One region of the Micromonospora eburnea genome, then DNA from elsewhere that is predicted to be linked to it. Evidence: predicted binding sites of a transcription regulator. Region 1 holds the regulator's gene; the other holds the start of a gene.
The links. Region 1 encodes HspR, which represses chaperone genes until heat shock. Its sites were predicted from a motif close to TTGAGTNNNNNNNACTCAA; they were not measured.
Positions count from the first base shown of each region.

Region 2: lon (endopeptidase La) is a predicted target of HspR. The motif match lies at 6,449-6,467, and genes of this name have one in related genera.

Region 1 covers NZ_FMHY01000002.1:45,906-54,286, reverse strand. The annotation lists gene GA0070604_RS00385 (cation:proton antiporter) at 1-1,044, shown strand, start outside; gene GA0070604_RS00380 (hypothetical protein) at 1,215-1,643, shown strand; gene GA0070604_RS00375 (hypothetical protein) at 1,762-1,971, opposite strand; gene GA0070604_RS00370 (heat shock protein transcriptional repressor HspR) at 2,160-2,588, opposite strand; gene dnaJ (molecular chaperone DnaJ) at 2,618-3,799, opposite strand; gene grpE (nucleotide exchange factor GrpE) at 3,879-4,628, opposite strand; gene dnaK (molecular chaperone DnaK) at 4,675-6,522, opposite strand; gene GA0070604_RS00350 (GTPase domain-containing protein) at 6,732-8,381, shown strand, end outside.
Region 2 covers NZ_FMHY01000002.1:2,698,857-2,707,237, reverse strand. The annotation lists gene GA0070604_RS12745 (ArsR/SmtB family transcription factor) at 177-917, opposite strand; gene GA0070604_RS12740 (2'-5' RNA ligase family protein) at 959-1,492, opposite strand; gene GA0070604_RS12735 (nucleoside deaminase) at 1,710-2,138, shown strand; gene GA0070604_RS12730 (DEAD/DEAH box helicase) at 2,221-3,942, shown strand; gene lon (endopeptidase La) at 4,089-6,425, opposite strand; gene GA0070604_RS12720 (histone-like nucleoid-structuring protein Lsr2) at 6,672-7,019, shown strand; gene GA0070604_RS12715 (MDR family MFS transporter) at 7,257-8,381, shown strand, end outside.

The sequences.
Region 1 (8,381 bases):
GAATTCTTCGCCGTCGGCGCGGAGATCGGCGTGATCCTGCTGCTGGTCATGCTCGGCCTGGAGTACAGCGCCGGCGAACTGGTCGGCAACCTCCGTGCGGCGGCCCCCGCCGGCCTGATCGACGCGGTGCTCAACGCGCTGCCCGGCTTCGCCTTCGCGCTGATACTCGGCTGGGGCTGGCTCGCCGCCGTGGTGCTCGCCGGCGTCACCTGGGTGTCCTCGTCCGGGGTGATCGCCAAGGTCCTCGGCGACCTCGGCCGGGTCGGTAACCGGGAGACCCCGGTGATCCTCTCCGTCCTGGTGATCGAGGACCTGGCGATGGCCCTCTACCTGCCGCTGCTCACCGCGCTGCTGGCCGGGATCGGCCTGATCAAGGGCGGCCTGGCGCTCGGCGTCGCGGTGTTCACCGTGGTCGCTGTGCTGTTCGTCGCCATCCGGTACGGCCACCTGATCTCCGCGGCGCTCTCCGCGAAGGACCCGGAGGCGCTGCTGCTCGGGGTGCTCGGCCTGACCCTGCTGGTCGCCGGCCTCGCGGCCAGGCTCCAGGTCTCCGCGGCGGTCGGCGCGTTCCTGGTCGGCATCGCCCTCTCCGGGCCGGTGGCGCACCACGCCACCGAACTGCTGTCGCCGCTGCGGGACCTCTTCGCGGCGGTGTTCTTCCTGTTCTTCGGGCTGGTCACCGACCCGAGGGACATGCCCCCGGTGCTGCTGCCGGCGCTGGCGTTGGCCGTGGTGACCATGGGCACGAAGCTGCTCACCGGCTACCTGGCCGCCCGGCGGGCCGGGATCGCCGAACCCGGTCGATGGCGGGCCGGTTTCGCGCTCACCCCGCGCGGCGAGTTCTCCATCGTCATCGCGGGGCTCGCCGTCGCCGCCGCGCACCCGGTGGAGCCGAAACTGGCCGGGCTCGCCACCGCGTACGTGCTGATCACCGTGGTGGCCGGGCCGCTGCTGGCCCGGCTGCCCGACATGGCCTGGTTCAAGCGCTGGCTGCGCCGTCGCGCTGCCGCCAAGCCGCCCGCACCGGTGCCGGCCACCGATTGAGCTCGTCGGGCCGGGTCGGCCTTATGGTCGACCCGGCCCGGCCAACGGTTGCCGAATTGGTTCCGGGAAGGTCTACCGCCGATACGCGAAACAGCGTTACCGTTTCGCCCCAGCAGCCAGTTCCGCGGGGATGCCCAACGCCCCCGCCAGCGGATACGGAAGGTTGGCCGGTGAGCGTGCAGCAGGAGACGTTCCGCGGCTTCGCCAATCCGGTCGATCCGTCGCCGGCAGAGCTACGTACGTGGGCCTATCAGCCGAACTCCGTGCCGCTCACCTCGATGCCCCCGGACTGGGACCTGCTGGTCTCCGGTGACCACCTGGTGGGGACGCTCTTCGAGTTGGCCATGGACACCACCTGCCCGGCCCGCCGATTCGCCCTGCACTGCCTCTACATCTACGCCGCCGACGGCATCCGGACGAACTTCCGGGCCCACCCGAAGCGCCGTTTCCGCAAGCTGGTCGAGCAGGCCGAGCGAGCCGGCGACGAGCTGATGCGCAACTGGGCACACAACGGCCGGGTGCTGCTCGCCCGCCCGGACCTCTTCGTCTACCGCGACTGGTGCGAGGGCGGCCTGGTCCGCGAGAACCGACGGCTCTAGCGTCCGCCGTCCCGGCCCTGGGACCCCTCACGGCCTCACCGCGTATCGGCCCGCACGTCGTCGGCAGGCGAACGGGCCGGGACCCCCCGTGAGTCCCGGCCCGCACGTCGACGGATCGTCAGCTCGGCGATCCGCCCTGCTTCCGGCGCCGTTCGTCGGCCCTGGCCCGGTCGATGCCGTGGTCCACCTGGTCGAGGAAGAGCCCGTCCTTGATCCTGTCGGTGAAGGTGGCGTCGATGATCCGGGCAAATCGCTCGCGGACGTTCTCGGCCACTTTTTCGAGCCGGTCCTCCGCCGTGTGCGCCACCTTCTTCGCCGATTCCGCCATGGCTCCCCCTGCCAGGTTCGGAGTCCGGATTGAGCTGGTTGGCCCTGATTCAGAGGCTAGCGAGCCGCCGCCTCCCACACCCCCGAATTCCCCAATCCACCGCGCCACCGCCCCGAGATCTTGGCAGCGTTCGGCCGGCCAGGGGCCGCTTCCTACCAAGATCTTCGAGGGAGGGGGCAGGGAGCCGGTCAGCGGCGGGGGCGCCAGACGACCAGCGCCGTCGAGGTGCGGTTGGTGGGTACGAGGTCGCCGCGCGGAAAGCCGCCCAGCGACTCCAGCTCGGCGATCCGCCGGTAGGCGGCGTCCAGCTCCGCTTCCAGCCGGGCCACCCGCTGCTGGGCCTCCTCCAGCAGCCGTTCCAGGCCGATGATCCGCTTGACTCCGGCCAGGTTGATCCCGTCGTCCTGGCTGAGTCGCTGCACCTCGCGGAGCAGCACCACGTCCCGGACGCTGTACCGGCGGCCGCCACCGGCCGCCCGGCCCGGCTGCACCAGGCCCAGCCGGTCGTACTGGCGCAGGGTCTGCGGGTGCATCCCCGCCATCCGTGCCGCCACCGAGATCATCAGGACCTTGGCCTCGTAGGCCGGGTCACCCGAGCCGACGAACTCGTCCGACATCCCCGCTCACCTCCGCTGCCTTTCACCGGTCAACTGAAACGACGCACCCGTGCGTCGAGATGTTCCCGTGCGGCGGGCGGAGTGTGCTCCGTGAACGCCTCCAGCGCCGCCCGCGCCTCGTCCGACAGCTTCGCGGGGACCACCACATCGAGGGTGACCAGCAGATCACCGGCGCGGCCGTCCTTGCGTACGACACCCTTGCCCCGGGCCCGCAGCACCCGGCCGCCCGGCGTACCCGGCGGCACCCGGAGGGTCACCGTGCCGTCCAGGGTCGGCACCCGCAGGTCGGTGCCGAGCACCGCCTCCGCGAAGGTGATCGGCACGGTCAGGGTGAGATCGTCCCCGGTGCGCCCGAACAGCTCGTCCGGGCGGACCTTCACCTGCACGAACAGGTCGCCCGCCGGCCCGCCACGCTCGCCGGGCTCACCCCGGCCGGCGAGCCGGATGCGCTGGCCGTCGGCCACCCCGGCGGGGAAGCGGACGTTCAGGGTACGGGTCTTGGTGACCCCACCGCTGCCCTGGCACTCCGGGCACTTGTCCTCGACGACGGTGCCGACGCCCTGGCAGTTGCGGCACGGCTCGGAGAAGCTGAACGAGCCCTGGTTGCGGGTGGTCACCCCGGCACCGTGGCACACCGGGCAGCCCTTCGGCTGGGTGCCGGGCCTGGCTCCGGTGCCGTGGCAGGTCTCGCAGACCCCGGCGGAGCGCAGCGTCAACGGCAGGGTCACCCCGCGTACGGCGTCGGTGAAGTCGAGCGCCACCTCGGTCTCGACGTCCCGGCCGCGCGCCGGACCACGAGGGCGGGCCGCACCGCCGGCACCGCCGCCGGTGAAGATCGAACCGAACAGGTCGCCGAGACCGCCGCCGCCGAACCGGCCCTCACCGCCGGCCGCCCCGCCGAACAGGTCGGAGACGTCGAACGGCATGCCACCCGGCTGGGCCCCGCCACGAGCGTTGCGGCGGAACGCGCCCGAGCCGAACAGCGAACGCATCTCGTCGTACTCGCGGCGCTTCTTCTCGTCGCCGAGCACGGCGTACGCCTCGGAGACGGCCTTGAACCGCTCCTCGGCCTTCGGGTCACCGGGGTTGTGGTCCGGGTGTGATTCCCGGGCCAGTTTCCGGTACGACTTCTTGATCTCGTCGGAGGAGGCGGACTTCTCCACGCCCAGCACGGCGTAGTAGTCCTTCTCGATCCAGTCCTTGGAACTCATCCGTCCACCCCCTTCCACGGGACGTACCCCGGTCGTCCCGCCCGCCCGGTGCGGGCGGACGGGACGGCACGGGTCGGCACTACTCCGGGTCGGCGACCGCGACCATGGCCGGCCGCAGCAGCCGATCGCCGAGCTGGTAACCGCGGCGCATGACCTGCACACAGGTCGGTTCGGTGACATCGGCGGAGGTCTGGTGGGCCACCGCCTCGTGCAGGGTGGGATCGAACGGGTCGCCCTGCTCACCGAACGCGGTCAGGCCGAACTTGCCCAGCGCGGTGGTGAGCTGCTCGGCCACCGAGCCGAACCCGCCCACCAGGTCGCCGTGCTCGCGGGCCCGGTCCAGGTCGTCGAGGATCGGCAGCAGCGCGGTCAGCACCGTGCCGATCGCCTGCTCCTGGACCAGGTTGCGGTCCCGGTCGACGCGCTTGCGGTAGTTGGCGTACTCGGCCGTCACCCGCTGGAGGTCGCGGGTCCGCTCCTCCAGCTCGGCGCGTACCCCCTCCAGCTCGGCGCCGAGCGGCGCCTCCGGCTTGGCCGCCTCCTCGGTCGGCTCGGCCGGCGCATCGACCACCGGCGGGCCGGAGACGGGGGCCTCGGTCTCGATCTCGTCGACCACGACCTCGGTCTCCTCGACCAGCCCTTCGGCCGGTGCGTCGGCGGCGGCGTCGGCCGCGGTGGCGGCCGCCCCGCTCCGCTCCCCGGTCTTGAGTTTGCGCTTGTCGCGGATGACGACCCGCGGCTCCTCGCCGGCGTCCTGCCCGGCGCCCGCGGAGCCACCCGGCGCCGACCCGGCGGCAGCCGGGTCAGCGGCTCGTGGCTTCTCCGTCATGTGTTACCTCGTCCCTCTGCCGTGCGAACGTGTCCGGGACCGAACGTCACTTCTTGTCCTCGTCCACGATCTCCGCGTCGACCACGTCGTCGGCGCTGCCGGCCGGCTTGCCACCGGTCGCACCCTCGCCCGGCCCGGTCGCCCCCGGAGCCTGCTCGCCCTGCTGCGAGTAGAGCAGCGAGCCGGCCTGCTGGGAGACCTGCGCCAGCTTCTCGTGCGCGGCCTTGATCTTGTCGATGTCCTGGCCGCCGAGGGCGCTGCGCAGCTCGCCGAGGGCATCGTTGAGCTGGTCGCGGTTCTCGCTGGGCAGCTTGTCGCCGCTCTCGGCGAGGAACTTCTCGGTCTGCCACTGGAGGGCCTCGGCCACGTTGCGGGTCTCCGCGTCGTCACGCCGGCGCTTGTCCTCCTCGGCGTGCTCCTCGGCGTCCCGGCGCATCCGCTCGATGTCGTCCTTCGGCAGCGACGAGCCGCCGGTGATCGTCATCTTCTGCTCCTTGCCGGTGCCCAGGTCCTTGGCGTGCACGTTGACGATGCCGTTGGCGTCGATGTCGAACGTGACCTCGATCTGCGGCACGCCACGCGGCGCCGGCGGCAGGCCGGTCAGCTCGAACGTGCCGAGCTTCTTGTTGTAGGCCGCGATGTCCCGCTCGCCCTGGAAGACCTGGATCAGCACCGACGGCTGGTTGTCGTCCGCCGTGGTGAAGACCTCGGAGCGCTTGGTCGGGATGGTGGTGTTGCGCTCGATGAGCTTGGTGAAGATGCCGCCCTTGGTCTCGATGCCCAGGCTCAGCGGGGTCACGTCGAGCAGCAGGACGTCCTTGACCTCGCCCTTGAGCACACCGGCCTGGAGGGCGGCGCCGACGGCCACGACCTCGTCCGGGTTGACGCCCTTGTTGGGCTCCCTGCCGATGAGCTGCTTGACCAGGTCGGTCACGGCCGGCATACGGGTCGAGCCACCGACCAGGATGACGTGGTCGACGTCCGAGACCTTGATCCCGGCGTCCTTCACGGCCTGCTCGAACGGGCCCTTGCAGCGGTCCAGCAGGTCCTGCGTCATCCGCTGGAACTCGGCGCGGGTCAGGGTCACGTCGAGGTGCAGCGGACCCGCCGAACCGGCGGTGATGTACGGCAGGTTGATGTTGCTGGTGGTGGCGGCGGACAGCTCGATCTTGGCCTTCTCGGCCGCCTCCTTGAGCCGCTGCATGGCCATCTTGTCCTGCGACAGGTCGATGCCGTGCTCGCCGCGGAAGGTCTTCACCAGGTGGTCGATGATCCGCTGGTCCCAGTCGTCACCACCGAGGAGGTTGTCACCGCTGGTCGACTTGACCTCGATGACGCCCTCGGCCAGCTCCAGCAGCGACACGTCGAAGGTGCCACCACCGAGGTCGAAGACCAGGACGGTCTGCTCCTTGGAACCCTTGTCGAGGCCGTACGCCAGGGCGGCCGCGGTCGGCTCGTTCACGATCCGCAGCACGTTGAAGCCGGCGATCTCACCGGCCTCCTTGGTGGCCTGGCGCTGGCCGTCGTTGAAGTAGGCGGGGACGGTGATCACCGCGTCGGTGATCTGCTCGCCCAGGTACGCCTCGGCGTCCCGCTTGAGCTTCATCAGCGTACGGGCCGAGATCTCCTGCGGGGTGTACTTCTTGCCGTCGATGTCGACGGTCCAGTTGGTGCCGACCTCCCGCTTGACCGAGCGGATGGTCCGGTCGGGGTTGGTCACCGCCTGACGCTTGGCGACCTCACCGACGAGCACCTCGCCGTTGCGGGCGAACGCGACGATCGAGGGGGTCGTCCGGGAGCCCTCAGCGTTGGCGATGACGGTGGGCTCACCGCCCTCGAGAACGCTGACGCAGGAGTTCGTCGTGCCGAGGTCGATGCCGACCGCACGTGCCATGTTCGCTTCCTCGCTTCGTAACGGGTGAGCAGGTCAGGGGCCTGCCCCGGCGGGCCGCCCGCAGCGACCGCACCACAAGTTGAGTGAACTTGACTCAATAGTGCCACGCCGCCGGCAAAGCGCAAGTCGGGGTTGAGTCGACCCGACGCAACCTGGTCGTTATTACCGTCTGGTTGTCTTAACTTGCGTCGGTCGGGCACGCTTTAGCCGTGACGACGCATGGCGATTCCGCCACCCGTACCGGCACGCCCGCCGTCGCAGCCCGCATCGGACCCGCCACCGGGGACGACCCGCCCGCCACCCACGCGGACGGTCTGCCCGGCGCGCTCGCCGGCCTGCGGGCCGCGATCGGGGCGGCCCGGTTCCCGCTGGCCCTGCCCTCGGCGGAGCCGGCCCGACGCGCCGCCACCAGCCTGTCGCACCAGCTCGACGACTACCTGCTGCCCCGGCTCGCCCGGCTCGACGCCCCGCTGCTGGTGGTGGTCGGCGGCTCGACCGGCGCGGGCAAGTCGACCCTGGTCAACAGCCTGGTCCAGGCGCGGGTGAGCGCCGCCGGGGTGCTGCGCCCCACCACCCGTTCGCCGGTGCTGGTCTGCAACCCGGCCGATGCCTCCTGGTTCCGCCAGGGCGACCTGCTGCCCGGTCTGACCCGGACCAACGAGCCGAGCGAGGACCCGAGCAGCCTGCACCTGGTCACCGCGCCCGCGCTGCCGGCCGGGCTGGCCTTCCTCGACGCGCCCGACATCGACTCGGTGGTCGACGCCAACCGGGCGCTCGCCGGGCAGCTGCTGGCCGCCGCCGACCTCTGGCTCTTCGTCACCACCGCCGCCCGGTACGCCGATGCCGTCCCCTGGGAGCTGCTGCGCGGCGCCCGGGCCCGGGGCACGGTGATCGCCATGGTCCTGGACCGGGTGCCCCCGGAGGCGATCGACGAGATCACCGCCCACCTGTCGGAGATGCTCGCCGCCCAGGACCTGGCCGCCGCGCCGCTCTTCGTGCTGCCGGAGACCCGGGTCGACGGGCAGGGGCTGCTGCCCGAGCGGGTCACTGCCCCCCTTAGCGCCTGGTTCGCCCGGCTCGCCGCGGACGTCGAGGCCCGGTCCGCCGTGGTCCGGCAGACGCTGGACGGTGCGCTGGGCGCCCTGCACCCCGCCGTGCTGGAGTTGGCCGGGGCCGCCGACGAGCAGGTCGCCGCCGCCGACGCGCTGGACGAGCGGGTACGGGCGGCGTACCGAGCGGCGGAGCGGACCGTCGACCAGGGGCTCAGGGACGGCCGGCTGCTCCGCGGCGAGGTGCTGGCCCGCTGGCAGGAGTTCGTCGGCACCGGCGAGTTCTTCCGCACCCTGGAGGCGCGGATCGGCCGGCTGCGCGACCGGGTGGTCGCCGCGGTCACCGGGCGTCCGGCCCCCGCCGCCGAGCTGCGTACGGCGATCGAGTCCCAGCTCGTGACGCTGTTGCGCGGGGTGGCCGCCGAGGCGGCGGAGAACGCGTACACCGGGTGGAAGGCGCACCCGGCCGGCGCGGAGTTGCTCGAACCGGAGCTCGCCCACGCCTCCGAGGACCTGCCCGGGCGTGCCGAGCGGCTGGTCCGCGACTGGCAGCGGACGGTGCTGGAGCTGGTCCAGAGCGAGGGGGGCGACCGCCGTTTCATGGCCCGCACGGCCGCGTACGCGGTCAACGCCACCGGGCTGGCCGTCATGATCGCGGTCTTCGCCTCCACCGCGTTCATCCCCACCGGGTTGGAGGTCGCCACCGGCGCCGGCACCGCGGTCGCCGGGCAGGCGGTCCTCCAGGCGATCTTCGGCGACCAGGCGGTCCGAAACCTGGCGACCAAGGCCCGAAGCGACCTGCTCGACCGG
Region 2 (8,381 bases), 2.7 Mb from region 1:
TCCTTCGGCCCCGGCCGAACTGTCCCGACCCACCGCCACCGGGGTGGTCCGGCTTGATCGCCGCCGTGTGCGGCATGTGGTCGTCTCGGTCGGCCCGGTGACCGCCATCTGCGGGAAGCGGAGTCGATCATCGCCCGAAGCCGACCAAAGGCGGCCAGGTGTGGTGGCGGTGGGCGTCAGGCGCGATGGGCCGCGGTGTCGCGGGGCGGGGCCAGCTCGGCCGGGGCGATGCCGAGGGCGGCGGCCAGGGCGGGGCGGCCGGCCGGGGTGAGGCGGATCGCGCGGCCGGTGCCACGTACCGTCCAGCCAAGATCGAGAAAGCGCTGGCACAGTGCCGCGCCGAGCGCCCCGGCCAGGTGCGGGCGTCGCTCGGTCCAGTCCAGGCACTCGCGGACCAGGGGTCGCCGACCGGCCCGCAGCGGCTCGACCGGCACGCCGATCCCGGCCAGCCACGCCACCCCGTCCGGCGTGACCGCCGGCCCGCCCGTCCGGTCCAGCACACCCCGAGCCAGCAGCGTGTCGTACACCAGCACGCCGAGCCGGCCGGCCAGGTGGTCGTAGCAGGTCCGGGCGTACGCCAGGGCGGCGGCGGCCGACACGGCGCGCAACGTGCGGGGTGGGGCCGGCGGGGCGGGAGCGTGGCCGGCCAGATCCTCGACGAGCTGGGCGACCGACGGGCCGGCAAGGCGGACGTACCGGTGCCGGCCCTGCCGCTCCTCCACCAGCAGCCCGCCGCGCACCAGCCGGGTGAGGTGGTCACTCGCGGTCGACGGGGCGACTCCGGCGGACCGGGCCAGCTCCCCCGCCGTCCAGGCCCGCCCGTCCAGCAGCGCCAGGCAGAAGCTGGCGCGGGTACGGTCGGCGAGCAGCGCGGCGAGCCCGGCCAGCGAGCGGCCGTCGGTGCCGGTCGTGGTCATGCCCCATGGTGGCACGCGACGAACGGCGCGGGCCGGCCGGATCAGCTGGGCAGGAGAGGGCCCGCCGGGGCCAGGTCGCTGACCGTCCGGGTGTCGCTGTCGTAGCTGCGCGCCGCGACGAACTCCCCGGCGGGGCGGTCGAGCCCGGCCACCGCCCGGGCTCTGCGCCGGTCGCCGTCCCGGAACCGCAGGGCCAGGCTCAGGTGCGGAATCCAGCGCCCCGGCAGGTGCCACGGGCGCGGGCCGGGTGCCTCGGCGAGCACGTCCCAGACCGCGCCGTGCAGGGCTATCAGCTGCGGCGCGGGCCGGACCAGCCAGACCAGCGGGGCGCTCCCGTCGAGCACCGCCACCCGGTCGACCCGGACGGGCAGGGGCAGCACCGCGGCGCAGAGGTCGGCGAGGCGCTGCTCGGCCCCGGGCGGAAACTCGTCGACCGAGGCAAGGGTCAGGTGCGGGCGGTTGGTGGGGTGGGCGTTGCGCGCCAGGCTGGGCAGCCCCGCCTCGGCCAGCCGGTGCCAGGCGGCCCGTACCGTCCCCTCCAGCTCCGGCGAGCAGAGCAGTTCGACCGTACGCACGACGCCAGGCTAATCGTCACAGGTGCGCCACGACGCCCCATGGGGGATGCTCTCGGCATGAGCGAGCGTCAGCGAGCGAATCATCAACACAGCGCGGTAATGCCTCATGACGACGCCGAGCGCAGCGAGGCGACGGCATGAGCGAGCGTCAGCGAGCGAATCATCAACACAGCGCGGTAATGCCTCATGACGACGCCGAGCGCAGCGAGGTGACGGCATGAGCGTGCTGACCGAGACCGACGAACGCCACCTGCGCCGGGCCATCGAACTGGCCGCCGTCGCCGGGGAAGCGGGGGATGGCCCGTTCGGGTCGCTGCTGGTCGACGCCGAGGGGCGGGTGCTGGCCGAGGAGGTCAACACCGAGCGCACCGACGACGACATCTCCGCGCATCCGGAACTGAAGCTGGCCCGCTGGGCGGCCCGGGAACTGGGCGCCGAGGCGGCCGCGGTCGCCACCATGTACACGAGCTGCCAGCCGTGCGGCATGTGTGCGACGGCGATCGAGCGCTCCGGCCTGGGCCGGGTGGTGTACGCGCTCAGCACCGAGCAACTGGCGGCGCTGCGTCCGGCACCGGCGCCCACCCCGGTCGCGTACGCCGGTCCGGCGCTGCTCGCCGAGGCCCGCGTACCGTTCGAGGCGGGCTGACCCCAGCCCCCGGAACGTGGCCGGGCCGACGGTTGTGCCGGTCGCCGCGACCGCCCGCCGGCGGTGATGAAAGGCTTGGCGCATGAGTTCCGCACCAACGCCCACCGACGCCACCATCCCCGACGACGCCGACGCGGCGCCCGCCTTCGCGGATCTCGGGCTGCGCGCCGAACTGCTGGGCGCGCTGTCCGCGCTCGGCTACGAGGAGCCCACCCCGATCCAGCGGGAGGCGATCCCACCCCTGCTCGCCGGCCGGGACCTGCTTGGGCAGGCGGCGACGGGCACGGGCAAGACGGCCGCCTTCGCCCTGCCGTTGCTACAGCGGATGCCCGACGAACGCACGGGCGGGGATCCGACGTCGCTGGTGCTGGTGCCTACCCGGGAGCTGGCGGTGCAGGTCTCCGAGGCGTTCCACCGGTACGGCAAGGACCTCGGCACCCGGGTCCTGCCGATCTACGGCGGCCAGCCGATCGGCCGGCAGTTGCGCGCCCTCGACCTGGGTGTGGACGTGGTGGTGGCGACGCCGGGCCGGGCGCTGGACCATATCGCGCGGGGCACCCTGCGGCTGGGTTCGCTGGCCACGGTGGTGCTGGACGAGGCCGACGAGATGCTCGACATGGGTTTCGCCGAGGACATCGAGGCGATCCTGGAGCACGCCCCCGCCGAACGGCAGACGGTGCTCTTCTCGGCGACCATGCCGACGCGTATCGACGGACTGGCCCGCCAGCACCTGACCGACCCGGTGCGCATCCAGATCGAACGCGAGCAGCCGGTGGCCGGCGAGGCACCCCGGGTGCGGCAGAGCGCGTACATCGTGGCGCGGGCGCACAAACCGGCCGCGCTGGGCCGGGTGCTGGACGTGGAGTCGCCGACCGCGGCGATCGTGTTCTGCCGCAGCCGGGAGGAGGTGGACCGACTCACCGAGACGATGAACGGCCGGGGCTACCGGGCCGAGGCGCTGCACGGCGGGATGAGCCAGGAGCAGCGGGACCGGGTGATGGGCCGGCTGCGCTCGGGCACCGCCGACCTGCTGGTGGCCACCGACGTGGCGGCCCGCGGGCTGGACGTCGAGCAGCTCAGCCACGTCGTCAACTACGACGTCCCCTCGGCGCCGGAGTCGTACGTGCACCGGATCGGCCGAGTGGGCCGGGCCGGCCGGGAGGGCGTGGCGATCACCCTCGCGGAGCCGCGCGAGCATCGGATGCTCAAGACCATCGAGCGGGTCACCGGCCAGCGGATCACGGTCGACAAGATCCCGACGGTGGCGGATCTGCGGACCCGGCGGCTGGAGCTGACCCAGGCGGCGCTGCGGGAGTCGCTGCTGGAGGACGACCTGGAGCCGTTCCGGGCGATCGTGGAGTCTCTGACCGACGAGTTCGACATGATGGAGGTCGCGCTCGCCGCGGTGCGGCTGGCCCACGAGGCGACCCTCCCCGGCACAGCCGACGAGGAGGAGGAGATCCCGCAGGTCACGGTCCGCCCGCCGCGGGAGCAGCGCGGGTACGAGGGCCGGGAGCGACGCCCCGCGGGACGCCCCCGCCCCGGCGGTACGACCCAGGTGTTCATCGGCCTGGGCCGGCGGGCCGGGGTGCGCCCGCAGGATCTGGTCGGGGCGATCACCGGGGAGACCCAGGTCAGCGGGCGGGACATCGGCTCGATCGAGATCGCCGACCGGTTCTCCCTGGTGGAGGTCCCGTACGCGGTCGCCGACGAGGTGATCCGGGGGCTGCGCGGCAGCACCATCAAGGGCCGCAAGGCGACCGTACGCCGGGATCGGGACGGCGACGGCCGCGACCGCCGGTAAGGAAGGGCCCCTTCTTAACGCATTCGGTAGAGGAAGGGCCCCTTCTTAACACTCTGGGCCACACCTGGACCGGGTGCTCCATGAGCGTGGTTAAGAGGGGCCCCCTGCTCTGCACCAGGCGTTAACAGGGGGCCCCTCCTTACACCTCAGGCCGCGGTGAGGGGCTGGCCGCCGAGCGTCTCCGCGTCGACGTCGGCCGGGCGCAGCGCCAGGGCGAGCACGTCGGCGACGTCGGCGAGGGTGTGGATGGTCAACGCCTCGCGTACCTCGGTGGGCAGGTCGTCGAGGTCCGGCTCGTTGCGCTTCGGGATGATCACCTCGGTCAGGCCGGCCCGGTGGGCGGCGAGCAGCTTCTGCTTCACGCCGCCGATGGGCAGCACCCGGCCGGAGAGGGTCACCTCGCCGGTCATCCCGAACTCGGGGCGCACCGGCCGGCCGGTAACCAGGGAGGCCAGCGCGGTCACCATGGTGATGCCGGCACTCGGGCCGTCCTTCGGCACCGCGCCGGCCGGGACGTGCAGGTGGATCCGCCGCCCGGCGAGGGCGTTCGGGTCCAGCCCGAACCGCCGCCCGTTCGACCGCAGGTACGACCACGCGATGTGCGCGGACTCCTTCATCACGTCGCCGAGCTGGCCGGTCAGGGTCAGGCCCGGTTCGCCCGCCATGCTGGTCGCCTCGATGAAGAGCACGTCGCCGCCGGCGCCGGTGACCGCCAGTCCGGTGGCCACGCCGGGCACCGCGGTCCGCTCCGCCGATTCCGGGGTGAACTTCGGCCGGCCCAGGTAGCGGGTCAGGTTGTCGTCGTCCACCCGGACCGGTGCCGGGTCGGTGGCCAGGGCCACGGCGACCTTGCGCAGGATCTTGGCGAGGGCCCGTTCGAGCTGCCGTACGCCGGCCTCCCGGGTGTGTTCCCCCGCGATCCGGGCCAGCGCCTCGTCGGTGACGGTCACCTCGTCGGCGGTCAGCCCGGCCCGCTCCCGCTGCCGGGGCAGCAGGTGGTCCCGGGCGATGGCCACCTTCTCGTCCTCGGTGTAGCCGTCGAGGGCGACCAGCTCCATCCGGTCCAGCAGCGGGCCGGGGATGGCCTCCACCACGTTGGCGGTGGCCAGGAAGAGCACGTCGGACAGGTCGAGGTCGACCTCGAGGTAGTGGTCGCGGAAGGTGTGGTTCTGCGCCGGGTCGAGCACCTCCAGCAGGGCTGCGGCCGGGTCGCCGGAGTAGCCGGCGGCCAGCTTGTCGACCTCGTCGAGGAGCACGACCGGGTTCATCGAACCCGCCTCGAGCAGCGCGCGGACGATCCGGCCGGGCAGCGCGCCGACGTAGGTGCGCCGGTGACCGCGGATCTCCGCCTCGTCGCGGACGCCGCCGAGGGAGACCCGGACGAAGTTGCGGCCCAGCGCCCGGGCGACGGACTCGCCGAGGCTGGTCTTGCCGACGCCGGGTGGGCCGGCGAGGGCGAGCACCGCGCCGGAGCCGCGGCCGCCGACCACGCCGAGGTTGCGTTCCGCGCGCCGGTTGCGCACCGCCAGGTATTCCAGGATGCGGTCCTTCACGTCGGCCAGGCCGGCGTGGTCGGCGTCGAGCACGGCGCGGGCCGCGGCCAGGTCGGTGTTGTCCTCGGTACGCGTGTTCCACGGCATCTCGAGGACGGTGTCGAGCCAGGTACGGATCCAGCCCGCCTCGGGCGAGGCGTCGCTGGCCCGCTCCAGCTTGCCGACCTCGCGCAGGGCCGCCTCGCGGACCTTCTCGGGCAGGTCGGCGGACTCGACGCGGGACCGGTAGTCGGCGGAGCCCTCGGGCTCGTCCTCGCCGAGCTCCTTGCGGATCGCGGCGAGCTGCTGGCGGAGCAGGAACTCCCGCTGCGACTTCTCCAGCCCCTCGCGGACGTCACTGTTGATCCGTTCGGTGACCTCCTGCTCGGCCAGGTGCTCCTTCACCCAGCCGACCAGCAGCTCCAGCCGGGCGGTGACGTCCGGCGCGGCGAGCAGTTCGGTCTTCTGCGCCAGGCTGAGCCAGGGCGCGTAGCCGGCGGCGTCGGCCAGTTCGGAGAGGTCGGTCATCCGTTCCATGGCGTCGATGACCTGCCAGGCGCCGCGCTGCTGGAGGACGGACGTCATCAGCGCGCGGTACTCGCGGGCGAGTTCCCGGGCCCGGCCGGCCGGGGATGGTTCGTCGAGTTCGGTCGCCTCGACCCAGAGCGCGGCGCCGGGTCCGGGCACGCCGGAACCGATCCGGGCGCGGGTGAGGCCGCGGATCACGGCGGCGGGCTCGCCGCTGGGCAGCCGGCCCACCTTCTCGATCGTGGCGATCACGCCGACGGGGCCGTAGTCGCCGTCGATGCGGGGAACGGCGAGGAGCTCCTTGTCGCCGCTGGCGCGGGCCGCGTCGACCGCGGCCTGGGTGGTCGGGTCGAGGGTCACCGGGATGACCATGCCGGGCAGCAGGACGGCGTCGGTCAGCGGAAGTACCGGAAGAGTTGCCATCGAACACCTGCCATCATCTTGAGTTGAGCGTGTCAGACTCAAGTAACAAGGCGTGGCCCTTGTTCCGGGTTGTGACTCACACCACTCCCCAACCGCCCGAGAGCGCCGCGCCACGCGTTGGCCCACCATTCCGGGCTATGGATTAGCCGACCCGCCGAATGGCGATCCGGCGGATATTGTTGCGAATTTGCCGCACCGTAGGTCAAACTCTTAGCCACACCCCGCCCGACTCAGGGAGCAATGGCGATGGCAAGGAAAGTAATCACTGTTCTGACCGACGACCTCGACGGCGGAAAGGCGGATCGGACCGTCGAGTTCGGTCTGGACGGCGTGGCCTACACGATCGACGTCTCCGACGAGAACGCCGGCGTCCTGCGCAAGGCCCTGGACCCGTACATCAGCGCTGGCAGGCGGATCGGTCGCGGACCGGTGGAGAGCGTACGCACGGCGCGCCGCACGGCCCGCGCGGCCACCTCCGGAATGGACCGGGAGCAGAACCGCGCCATCCGGGAATGGGCCACGAAGAACGGCTACGAGATTTCCGAGCGGGGCCGGATCCCCGTCTCGGTGGTGGAGGCGTACAAGAACCGCTGAGCCTCCCGGTTCACCGTCGGGCACGCCGGGGTCACGCTGAGAAATCAGCGGGGCCCCGGTTGGCTTTTTCGTCGTTCACAATTTTCATCGATGACATGCTCGCCGGCATCCATTGCCGCAGTCGCACAGTGAGCGGCGCCACCATCATCACCCCGAGACCGACCTCGTGTCGTACCTCTAGGTTGTAATGACCGGCATGGCCAGTGGTCATTACACAAGCAAGCACGGGGGTAGCGCATGGCAGGCTGGTGGCGACAGACCGGAGGCGGCCTGCCCCGCACGTTCTGGTATCTCTGGGCCTCCACCCTGATCAACCGGCTGGGCAGCTTCGTCGCCATCTACCTCGGCGTCTACCTGGTCTCGGTGCGCCACTTCGACCCGTCGTACGCCGGGATGGTGATCGGGTTGCACGGGGCGGGCAGCGCGCTCGGCACGCTGCTCGGCGGCATCGTCGCGGACCGGTGGGGGCGGCGGCCGGCGATGCTTTCCGGCAACGTCGCCGCGGCGGCGACCGCGCTCGGGCTGGGACTGACCGACCGACCGGTCGCCATCGCGGCGCTCACCCTGACCCTCGGGCTCTTCCTCGGCGTGGCCCGGCCGGCGTTCACCGCCACCATCATCGACGTGGTCGGCGAGCGCGACCGGCTGCGGGCGCTGACCCTGAACTACTGGGCGATCAACATCGGGTTCTCGGTGGCCGCGACCGTCGCCGGCGTGCTGATCCGGGCCGAGCCGCTGCTGCTCTTCGTGCTCAACGCGGCCGTGCTGCTCGGCACCGCCGCCCTGATCGCGCTCAAGGTGCCCGAGTCCCGGCCCGCGCCGGAGACGGTCGGGCAACGCGACCGAGCCGACCGGGGCGGCCTCGGCACGGTGCTGCGCGACCGGGTCTTCCTCACCTTCACCGCGCTGACCGGGTTGATCTGGCTCTGCATCGAGGCGAACGCCATGCTGCCGGTGGCGTTGCGGGCCGACGGACTGCCCGCGTCGGCGTACGGGCCGGTCATCGCGGTGAACGGGCTGATGATCGTGGCGGGCCAGCTGTTCGTGCCTCGGCTGATCGCCCGCTTCGACCGCTCCCGCACCATCGCGGTGGCGGCGGTGGTGATCGGCGCCGGGTTCGCGGTCACCGCCATGGCCGACACCATCCTGCTCTACGGCCTCAGCGTGCTGGTCTGGACCCTCGGCGAGATGATGATGACGCCCGCCAACTCGGCGCTCACCGCCGACCTCTCCCCGGCCGCGCAACGCGGCCGTTACCAGGGCGTCTACTCACTCGGCTACGCCTTCGCCAGCTTCGCCGGCCCGACCGTGGGCGGCCTGGTCACCAGCCGGTTCGGCGACACCGTGCTCTGGCTCGGGCTG